3 regions of the Crossiella cryophila genome follow, and region 1 is predicted to be linked to each of the others. Evidence: riboswitches for the same ligand, from Rfam matches in the RefSeq annotation. Region 1 holds a riboswitch; each other region holds the start of a gene.
The links. A riboswitch is a leader RNA that binds a small molecule or an ion and turns the genes downstream of it on or off. The one in region 1 is predicted to bind cobalamin.
Positions count from the first base shown of each region.

Region 2: it holds a riboswitch for cobalamin, as region 1 does, so the genes downstream of both, metE (5-methyltetrahydropteroyltriglutamate--homocysteine S-methyltransferase) here and HNR67_RS21005 (ribonucleoside-diphosphate reductase subunit alpha) in region 1, are expected to answer to the same signal.
Region 3: it holds a riboswitch for cobalamin, as region 1 does, so the genes downstream of both, HNR67_RS33330 (CbtB domain-containing protein) here and HNR67_RS21005 (ribonucleoside-diphosphate reductase subunit alpha) in region 1, are expected to answer to the same signal.

Region 1 is NZ_JACHMH010000001.1:4,691,279-4,694,822, reverse strand. Features, by position in the region: gene HNR67_RS21015 (LysR family transcriptional regulator) at 1-100, opposite strand, end outside; gene HNR67_RS21010 (NADPH:quinone oxidoreductase family protein) at 100-1,086, opposite strand; cobalamin riboswitch at 1,194-1,430, shown strand; gene HNR67_RS21005 (ribonucleoside-diphosphate reductase subunit alpha) at 1,718-3,544, shown strand, end outside.
Region 2 is NZ_JACHMH010000001.1:5,278,467-5,282,010, reverse strand. Features, by position in the region: gene HNR67_RS23235 (sulfite oxidase) at 1-753, opposite strand, end outside; gene cobF (precorrin-6A synthase (deacetylating)) at 888-1,664, shown strand; cobalamin riboswitch at 1,704-1,910, shown strand; gene metE (5-methyltetrahydropteroyltriglutamate--homocysteine S-methyltransferase) at 2,030-3,544, shown strand, end outside.
Region 3 is NZ_JACHMH010000001.1:7,784,093-7,787,636, forward strand. Features, by position in the region: gene HNR67_RS33320 (class I SAM-dependent methyltransferase) at 1-265, opposite strand, end outside; gene HNR67_RS33325 (CbtA family protein) at 325-1,074, opposite strand; gene HNR67_RS33330 (CbtB domain-containing protein) at 1,089-1,286, opposite strand; cobalamin riboswitch at 1,310-1,486, opposite strand; gene HNR67_RS33335 (TetR/AcrR family transcriptional regulator) at 1,614-2,225, opposite strand; gene HNR67_RS33340 (PDR/VanB family oxidoreductase) at 2,287-3,318, opposite strand; gene HNR67_RS33345 (metal-dependent hydrolase) at 3,318-3,544, opposite strand, start outside.

The DNA.
Region 1 (3,544 bases):
GGCTCACCCGCCCCTGGGTCAGGTGCAGGCGAGCCGCGGTGCGGCCGAAGTGGAGTTCCTCGGCCAGCACCAGGAAAGCCTCGATCTCGCGTAACTCCATCAGTCCATCGTGACCACGACCCGGCCGACGGAGTCGCCGTCGGCGAGTCGTTGCAGGCCAGCTGGCGCCTCGGCCAGTGGCAGCCGCTCGCCGACCAGCGGGTCGAGCAGGCCCTGATCGGCCAGTGCGGCCAGTTCCAGGCTCGCCTGGCGGACCGAGGCCGGGTCCTTGTGCGTGTACAGGCCCCAGTGCAGGCCCAGCAGCGAGTAGTTCTTGACCAGGGCGTGGTTCATCGCCGCGCTGGGGATCTCGCCGCTGGCGAAGCCGACGATGACGATCCGGCCCTCGAAGGCGATGACCTTGGTGGAGGCGCGGAAGGAGTCGCCGCCGACCGGGTCGTAGACCACGTCCACGCCGCGGCCGCCGGTGAACTCCTTCACCGTGGCGATCACGTCCTCCTGCTTGCGGTCGATCACCAGGTCCGCGCCCAGCTGCTTGGCCACCTCGGCCTTGCGCGCGCCGCCGACCACGCCGATCACCGTGGCGCCCGCTGCCTTGCCCAGCTGGATGGCCGCGCTGCCGACCCCGCCTGCGGCCGCGTGCACGAGCAGGGTCTCGCCCTCGGCCAGCTCCGCCCGGCGGCGCAGGCCGAACCAGCCGGTCTGGTAGGCGATGTGGAACCCGGCGGCCTGCGCGTCGTCGAGGGACTCCGGCGCCGGGATCACCTCGTTCGCGTTGACTGTGACGTATTCGGCAAGTCCGCCGTTGGGCGGCGCGGGGGTGGCGATGACGCGATCGCCGACCGACCAGCCGGTCGCGCCCTCACCGAGCGCGACCACTTCACCGCAAAGCTCGACCCCCGGTGTGAACGGCAGTGGCGGGCGAACCTGGTACTGACCACGGCAGATCAGCACGTCCGGGAAGTTCAGCGCGGTCGCCCGGACCTTCACCAGCAGCTGGCCGGGGCCTGCCACCGGGTCCGGAACCTCGTCCAGCTTGAGCACATCCCGCGGCTCGCCCAGCTCGTGCACCCGCCATGCCCGCACTACACACCTCCACGCACCGTGATCGGTCAGCCCCCATCGTGTCATGTCTGCACGACACGCAAAACACGGCCATATTGGGCGCGCTTGCGCGGGGGACCCCTACATGTAGTATCCGTTCCGCTGATGGTTCACCGGGCACGCAAACGCCCGGTGAGGCAACAGGGAACCCGGTGCGACTCCGGGACTGCCCCGCAGCGGTGAGTGGGAACGACCGCCGTCACCGGCCGAGCGATCGAGCCGGTACAGCACTGGACGCCACGGTCCGGGAAGCGACGGCCAGTAGGAGACCGGCCTCGGCCGGCACGCCCACGAGTCCGAAGACCTGCCGTCAGCGGGCGCACCGACGGTGTGCCCGGTTCGCGGTCTCGTGGGAAGGCCGAGCGGACGACTGAGCGGCGTACCAGCGCCCCGGTCGGCCCTCGCCTGCCTCTGACTCCGCGGCCCATCGGCGCCGACGCTCGCGAGGAGAGACGACCTGTATGACCGCATCGCCTGCGAGCTGTAGCGAGCCTCAGAGCTAACGCCTCACCAAGCTTCCCCAGCGACGGCAACCGAACCCGCACCCGGGTGCTCGGTCGCCCGGCGCTGCCCTCGTCCGCCCAGCACACATTTTGGAGCAGCTTTCGTGTCAGTGCATTCGCCAGAGATCGCGCCGGGCGCGGTCACGGTGATCCGCCGCAACGGCGCGGTGTCCCCGTTCGAGTCGGGCAAGATCTCGGTCGCGATGACCAAGGCCTGGCTGGCCGTGGAGGGCACCGACGCCGGCGCCTCGCCGCGCGTACGGGAACAGATCGCCGAGCTGACCCAGTCGGTGGAACAGGCTCTGTTGCGGCACGCCGGTCCGGACCGGCCGCTGCACATCGAGCAGATCCAGGACCAGGTCGAACTGACCCTCATGCGGGCCGGGCACCAGAAGGTCGCCCGCGCTTACGTGCTCTACCGCGAGGAGCACACCAAGGCCCGCGCGGAGTCCACGCCCAAGGCCGCGCCGCAGTTCTCGGTGCGTCAGGCCGACGGCACGCTGGCCCCGCTGGACACCGCGCGGCTCGCGCTGGTGATCCAGGAGTCCTGCGCCGGGCTGACCGCGGTCTCCGCGGAGACCGTGCTCGCCGAGACCATGCGCAACCTGTACAACGGGATCAGCCCGGCCGAGCTGAGCGTGGCGCCGGTGATGGCCGCGCGCACCATGGTCGAGAACGACCCGAACTACTCCTACGTCAGCGCCCGGCTGCTGCTGGACAAGGCACGCGGTGAGGCCCTCGGCTTCCTCGCGGGCGAGGAGCGGGTGGCCAGCCACGCGCAGATGACCGAGCAGTACCCGGTCTACTTCGCCGAGTTCATCCGCCGCGGCGTTGAGCTGGACCAGCTCGACACCGAACTGGCCAAGTTCGACCTGGAGCGCCTGGGCGCGGCCCTGGTCGCCGACCGCGACCTGCAGTTCCAGTTCCTCGGCATGCAGACCCTCTACGACCGGTACCTGTTGCACAGCGACGAGGTCCGCTACGAGCTGCCGCAGGCCTTCTTCATGCGGGTGGCCATGGGCCTGGCGCTGCGCGAGGACGACCGCGAGGCGCGGGCGATCGAGTTCTACGACCTGATCTCCAGCTTCGACTTCATGTGCTCCACCCCCACGCTGTTCAACGCGGGCACCACCCGCTCGCAGCTGTCCTCCTGCTTCCTCACCACGGTCGGCGATGACCTGGAGGGGATCTTCCACGGCATCAGCAACAACGCGCTGCTGTCCAAGTACGCCGGCGGGCTGGGCAACGACTGGACCCCGGTGCGCGGTATCGGCGCGCACATCAAGGGCACCAACGGCAAGTCCCAGGGCGTGGTGCCGTTCCTCAAGATCGCCAACGACACGGCGGTCGCGGTCAACCAGGGCGGCAAGCGCAAGGGCGCGGTCTGCGCCTACCTGGAGACCTGGCACATCGACGTCGAGGAATTCCTCGACCTGCGCAAGAACACCGGCGACGACCGGCGGCGCACGCACGACATGAACACCGCGAACTGGGTGCCGGATGAGTTCCTGCGCCGGGTGCGCGCCGACGGCCAGTGGACGCTGTTCTCCCCGGACGAGGTCCCGGACCTGCACGACGCCTACGGCCTGGAGTTCTCCCGCAAGTACGCCGAGTACGAGGCGGCCGCCGACCGCGGCGAGATCCGGGTGTTCCGCCGGGTGCAGGCCAAGGACCTGTGGCGGCGCATGCTGACCATGCTGTTCGAGACCGGTCACCCGTGGATCACCTTCAAGGACCCGTGCAACCTGCGTTCCCCGCAGCAGCACTCGGGTGTGGTGCACTCCTCGAACCTGTGCACCGAGATCACCCTGAACACCACGATCGACGAGGTCGCGGTGTGCAACCTCGGCTCGGTCAACCTGGCCCAGCACATCACCGCCGACGGCATCGACCACGCCCGGCTGGAGAAGACCGTGCGCACCGCGGTCCGCATGCTG
Region 2 (3,544 bases), 590 kb from region 1:
CAGCCGCACCGGGAACCCGTGATCCGGCGGCAGCGGTTCGCCGTTCATCTCGTACGCCAGCAGCGTGTCCCGCAACGCCTTGGCCACCGGCAGCGGTCTGCGCACCCGGCCCAGGTTGGCCCCGCCCTCCACGAACTCCGGGTCCAGGCCGCTGGGCAGTACGTCCACCGCGGCCTCGGTCAGGCCGGCCCGTTCCAGCACCGTGGCCAGCCGGACCCCGCGCCAGCGGGCCACGCCGACCCCGCCCAGCGTCCACGGCGTACCGGGGGCGGGGGTGCCCTGTTGGGAGCCGTAGAAGCTGCGGCCGTTGCCGGCGCACTCGACGAAAGCGGTGGTCGTCTCGGCGGGCATGCCGAGCAGGTCCTCGTAGCTGAACTCGACTGGCCGGTCCCTGGTCGGTGTGCCGTGCAGGCCGGTGCCGAACAGGCGCAGCCGCCAGGTGTGTGCGTCGATCCGGGGGGTGCCGGTGTGGTTGCGGACGAAGAAGCGGTCGTTGGGCACCAGGTGGCCCTGGCCCCTCATGGCCTCCCAGCGCATCTCCGCGTTGGTGCCGTGCGGGATGAACAGCTCGGGCGGCAACGGTTTGACGATGGTGGCCTGGCGCTCGCCCGCGACGGCCAATCCGCCCGCGGTCGCGGACAGCGCGGCGGCCGCGCCCAGGCCGGCGGTCAGGCGGAGTAGGGCGCGGCGGGACAGGCCGGCCAGGCGTTGCCGGTCGTAGGCCGCCTCGTCCGTCAGGTCGCGATGGGACATTGGGTCAGTATTGGCTGGTCCGGGGCGTGAAAAGACCAGTTGCCCGGAGGGCCACCCCATCGAGCCGACTCCGGGGAGAAGCGGGAGATCGGCCGTGGCGGACAATCGATGCACTGGGAACGGCGAGGAACGGGGTGCGGGTGCGGCGGGTGGTCGAGGTGGTCGGGATCGGGGCGGGCGATCCGGGGCAGATCACGGTGGAGGCGGTGGACGCGCTGCGGCGCGCCGATGTGGTGTTCTTCCTGGACAAGGCCGGGCAGGCGCGCGAACTCTCGGACCTGCGCCAGGTCATCCTGGACACCCACGTGCCCGGCGGCGGCTACCGGGTGGCTCGGGTCGAGGACCCGCCCCGGCGGCGGGACGGCGACGGGTATGTCGAGGCGGTGGCGGACTGGCGGGCGCGGCGGGTCGAGCTGTGTGCCGAGTTGATCGCCGAGCACCTGGGGCCGACCGAGACCGGGGCGTTCCTGGTGTGGGGCGATCCGGCGCTCTACGACAGCATCATCGCGGTGGTCGAGGGGGTGCTGGCCGGGGGCGCGGACTTCGAGGTGCGGGTGCGGCCGGGGATCAGCAGCCTGTCCGCGCTGGCCGCCCGGCACCGGATCACCTTCAACCAGATCGCCGGTGCGGTGCAGATCACCACCGGACGCCGGCTCGCCGACGGCTGGCCCGAGGGCGTGGACGATGTGCTGGTGATGCTCGACGCACACAACACCTTCCTCGAACACCTTGACGAACCGGGCGCGACCATCCATTGGGGCGCCTACGTGGGCACCGCGGACGAGATCCTGATCGCCGGACCGCTGGTGGCGGTGGCCGAACAGATCGTGGCGAGCAGGCAACGTGCCAGGGACGCCAAGGGGTGGATCATGGACTCCTACCTGCTGCGCCGTTCTGCCGGTGGAGTCTAAGGAAAATCCCAGATCCTGAGCGTTGCTCCCACGGTGCGCTACGCTCGCGAGGCTGGTGGTTCGCCCGGCCGTTGAACGGCTTGGCGAGGCAAGAGGGAACCCGGTGCGAATCCGGGACTGCCCCGCAGCGGTGAACGGGAACGAAAGCCGTCATCAAGCACTGCGCGCGAGCGTGGGAAGCGACGGCCGGTAGGAGCGAGCACGGCGCCCGTGAGTCCGAAGACCTGCCACTGGTCCGTGAGCCCGCCGGGTTCACGGTGGTCCGGAAGCCTCTCGGGTGGGCTTGTGCGGACGCGGCCTCGTGCCGCCCGCCGGCGTGCCCTGGGATCAATCCGGACTCCTGCACGCTCGCGAGGAGAGAGCTTGTGACCAGCGGTATCGGCGCCACCGTCCTGGGCTATCCGCGGATCGGTCCGCGCCGGGAACTCAAGCGCGCGGTGGAGCAGTACTGGGCGGGCCGCATCGGCCGCGACGCCCTGCTCGCCACCGCCAAGGAGTTGCGCACTTCCACCTGGCTGGAACTGCACGACGCGGGGCTGGATTCGGTCCCCTCCAACACGTTCTCCTTCTACGACCAGGTGCTGGACACCGCGGCCCTGGTCGGCGCGGTCCCTGCGCGCTACCGCCAGGACAACGACCTGGACACCTACTTCGCCGCCGCGCGGGGCACCGATGAGGTGCCGCCGCTGGAGATGACGAAGTGGTTCGACACCAACTACCACTACCTGGTGCCCGAGATCGACCAGGACACCGTGTTCTTCCTGGCCGGTGGCAAGCCGATCGAGGAGTACCGGGAGGCCAAGGCGCTGGGTGTGGACACCCGCCCGGTGCTGCTCGGCCCGGTCACCTTCCTGCTGCTGGCCAAGGGCGCTGACCCGCTGGCCCGGCTGGACGACCTGCTCGCGGTCTACGTGGAGCTGCTCGGCGCGCTGGCCGCCGAGGGCGTGTCCTGGGTGCAGTTCGACGAGCCCGGTTTCGCCGCGGACCGCACCGAGGAGGAGCTGGCCGCGCTGGGCCGCGCCTACGAGCGCCTGGCCGCGGTGCCGAACCGGCCGAAGCTGCTGGTCACCGGCTTCTACGGCCCGCTCGGCCCGGCACTGCCGGTGCTGGCGGGCACCGACATCGAGGCCATCGCGGTCGACCTGGTGGCCGGTACCACCGAGGGCATCGCCAGCGTTCCGGCGCTGCGCGGCAAGACCCTGGTCGCCGGTGTGATCGACGGCCGCAACGTGTGGCGCGCGGACCTGCGCGCGGCGCTGGCCAAGGCGGTCTCGCTGCTGGGCGCGGCCGACGAGGTCGTGGTCGGCACCTCCTCCACGCTGCTGCACGTGCCCTATGACCTGGACGCCGAGACCGGTCTGGAGCCGGAGGTCCGCTCCCGGCTGGCCTTCGCCAGGCAGAAGGTGCGCGAGGTCGTGCTGCTGGGCCGCGCGCTCCGTGAGGGCGCCACCGGTGAGTGGGCCGACGAGGCCGTCCAGCCCACCGCCGAGCCGCGCCGGGACGACGCGGTGCGCGCCAAGGTCGCCGCGTTGCAGCCCGCGGATCGCCTGCGCGCGCCCTACGCCGAGCGGGCCGCCGCCCAGGACGCCAGCCTTGGTCTGCCGCCGCTGGCCACCACCACCATCGGTTCCTTCCCGCAGACCGGCGAGATCCGCACCGCGCGGGCCGGGCTGCGCACCGGGGACCTCACCCAGGCGCAGTACGACGAGCGGATGCGCGCCGAGATCGCCCGGGTGATCAAGCTCCAGGAGGACATCGGCCTGGACGTGCTGGTGCACGGTGAGCCCGAGCGCAACGACATGGTGCAGTACTTCGCCGAGCACCTGGACGGCTTCGCCTCCACCGAACTCGGCTGGGTGCAGTCCTACGGCTCGCGCTGC
Region 3 (3,544 bases), 3.1 Mb from region 1:
ACCCGGTGACCAGCCCGGCGGCCAGCAACGGCAGGCTGCTCGCCCCGGCCCCGGCGCCGATGTCCAGCAGCGACCCGGATTCCGCCAGCGCGGCCCTGGCCTGGTCGTGGGTGGCCCCGGCGGGTGCGGCGAGCTGGGCGGCGGCGCGGCGGCGGAACACCTGACGCGGCAACACCCACGGCGATTCGGCGGCCCCGGCCAGCACGTGCGCCGGGATGGCCCAGTCCGCGAGCTGCCGGGCCCAGCGTTGTTGTGCGGTGCTCACCGGGCAAGCATAGGGCCGGGGCCGCGGGCTCCTCGCCCCGCGGCCCCGGCCCGTTGATGCTATGCGGCCAGCGCCTGCGTGTCAGCCTTGCGCAGCTGACGGTCCAGCAGCAGGCCGAACACACTGGCCAGCACCGTCCACAGGGTGGCCAGCTGGATCAGCGAGTACAGCCGGAACTGCCAGAGCAGCGGGGCCGGGATGTCCGCCGGGATCGGGTCGTTGTTGGCGGGCAGCAGGATGACCACCAGCGCCAGCAGGACCACAGTGGACAGTCCGGTCAGCACGAGCCGGACCGAGCGGTCAAGACCCTTGCGGGCCAGGAAACGGTTGAACCACGGCGCCAGGTTGGCCAGCACCAGGCCCGCGACGATGACCGCCAGGTACAGCAGCGTGCGTTCCTCCACAGTGGACGGATCGCCGACGCCGGGCGGGTTGGCCGGGTACTTCAGGCCGGGCAGCAAGGAGATCGTCAGGAACCCGACCCCGCCCAGCAGCAACGCGCGGTCCAGGTCGGCCCGGCCGGGCAGCCGGTGGCGCAGCCGCGCGAAGGCGACCGCGAAGACCAGGCCGATGGCCAGCCCGATCACCACGGTGGCCAGCAGCCCGCCGACGAGCTGGGTGCCCCGGTCGAACAGCTCCTCGTGGTGGTCGCCCGCCGAGGGTTCGGCCGGGCGGGCCTCCTCCACGGCGAGTGCGGCCTCCAGGGGGATCTCGGTCAGGAAGTACTGCACCGCGGCGCCTGCCAGCCCGGCGATCACGCCGGCCAGCCCGCCGCGGAGCAGCGTGGACCCGAAGGTGGGACTAGTCATCTGCGGGTCCCCGTTCAGTGGCACGGAACGCCGAGCGCGTGGCGCCCGTCGTGCGCGAACTCGTGGATCAGCTCGGAGCTGTGCGCCAGCAGCAGACCGTTCTCCTGCAACAGGACGTACAGGACGATCAGCGCGGCCGCGGCGACCAGCCAGGACCAGGCTGGCACCGCGATGGCGGTCGGTCGATCGGGGGACGCGGCGGATGCCGACATGTTCTCCTCCATACCTCGTGGACGGTTCCGTGCGCGCCGCAGCCGGTCTCCTGGCTCCCGGATCATGGCCACGTCTCCTGCCTTCCCAGCCGGCGAACCGGCCAGTGGCCTTGATCGAGACGGGACTTCCCCGGTCACAGTGGCGAGGACCACGCCGGATTCGCACCGGCTTCCCGAACACTGCGGCCCAGTGACCGTAGGCCACCCGCCAGCGGCGCAGCCAGCTCTGAACGGGTCATCAGGATCACAATCAGGTGGCGATACGGCATTGCGCGGAACTTTCGTCGCGCCCAGACGTTCACCTGCTGGATCCCGGGGTGGGGGCGATCAGACGTCCGGGGCGATCCGGGTCAGCAGTGCGGCGGTGACGGGGTCGCGGGTGGCGGTGGCCGCGGTCATCGCGGCCAGCTGGTCGATCAACCAGTCGATCAGTTCCTCACGGCTGTGATCGCGGTCCTGCAACCAGATCAGCAGGGTGCCCTCGACCACCGCGACCCAGCAGCGCAGGGTCAGCAGCATGAACGGGCTCGGCTCGGTGACCCCGGTGACGTCCAGGATCTCCCGCACCGCGACGTGCCGGACCTCGTCGACCAGCGTGTCGGTGTCCCTGGTGGCGACCACGGATCCACTGCGCAGCAACGCGATGTAGGCGGTGGCGTAGGTGTCGGCGACGTCGACGAACACGCCGAGGGCGTAGCGGAGCTGATCGATCAGCGTGCCGGGCTCGCGCCGGGTCAGCCGGTCCACCAGCTCGTCCACCGCGGTGCGCAGCGCGGCCACGTGCACCTCGCGCAGGCTGCCGAAGTAGCGGTAGAACAGTGCTCTGGACACGTCGGCGTGGGTGATGATGTCCTCGATCGACACCAGTTCCGGCGCCCGGCTGCTGTACAGCTCCAGTGCGGCGCCGATGAGGTCCTCGCGGCGTTCGGCCGGGGACATCCGCCGTTTGCGCCGGGGCTGGCCGCTGGTCTCGGTCAGTTCAGTCATGTCCGGTTCATCATCACAGATCCAGGGTGAGCCGGGTGCGCCCGCGGGTCACGCAGATGCGCGCCTGGTCCGGTTCGTCGGCCGGATGGACGCGGTCCACTTCGCCGTCGAGCACCCGGACCCGGCAGGTGCCGCAGAAACCCTGCTGGCAGGAGTAGCCGACGTCGGGCAGCACGGCGCGGATCGCGGTCAGCGCGGAGACCTCGGCCGGCACCGGCACGGTGACGCCGGTGCGGCGCAGTTCGACCTCGAAGGGCGCGCCGCCCAGGATCGGCGGCGGGCTGAAGCGTTCGCTGTAGAGCGGCCTGCGCACCGGGACGGCCTGTTTGACCGCGGCCAGCATGGGTGGCGGGCCGCAGCAGTAGAGCACCGAGTCGCCGGGGTCGACCAGGTCCGCCGCGGTGGGTGGGCCGCCGTGCTCGTCGTCGGCGTGCACCCGCACCCGGTCGCCGTAGCGGGCCAGCTCGGCCAGGAACGGCAGGCTGGCCCGCGACCGTCCACTGTAGACAAGTCGCCAGTCCGCACCCGCCATGGCGGCGGCGTGCACCATCGGCAGGATCGGGGTGATCCCGATGCCACCGGCCAGGAACAGGTACCGCGGGGCACGCACGAACGGGAAGGCGTTGCGCGGGCCACGGATGCCCAGTTCGTCCCCGGCACGCAGTTCGTGCACCTCGCGCGAGCCGCCACCGCCGTCGGCGATCCGGCGCACCGCGATCCGGTAGCCGACCGAACGGTCGGTAGGGTCCCCGCACAGCGAGTACTGCCGTCGCTTGCCCGAGGGCAGGTGCACGTCCAGGTGGTGGCCGGGCTGCCAGGCGGGCAGCTGGACCCGGTCGACGGCGACCAGACGCAGGCTGACCACGTCCTCGGCCTCGGCCCTGACCTCGGCGATCCGCACCCGCCGCGGTGGCTCGACCGGCCTTTCGGCGGCCCCGCCGCGGCGCAGCAGCCGGATGTAGCCGTCCATCGCGCGCGCCGCCCAACCGACCAGTCGGTCGGGACCGGCGCCGATGGGGTGCGGCGGGGTGTCCTGGCGAGTCATCAGTGCTCCGCGGCCCTGGCCGCCGGCGAGGTCGCCAGGTAGGCCACGGCACGGGCGGTGGAGCCCTCCTGGGAGGGGTGGTAGGAGCGGCGCAGGAAGGTGGACAGCTTGCGCAGCAACGATCCGTAGCCGGGCAGCAGGCCGCGCCGGGCACTGCGCGGCACATCCCGCCAACTCGACTTGACCTGCCCGCGCAGCACCGGGTCGGCCTGCATCAGGTAGCGCA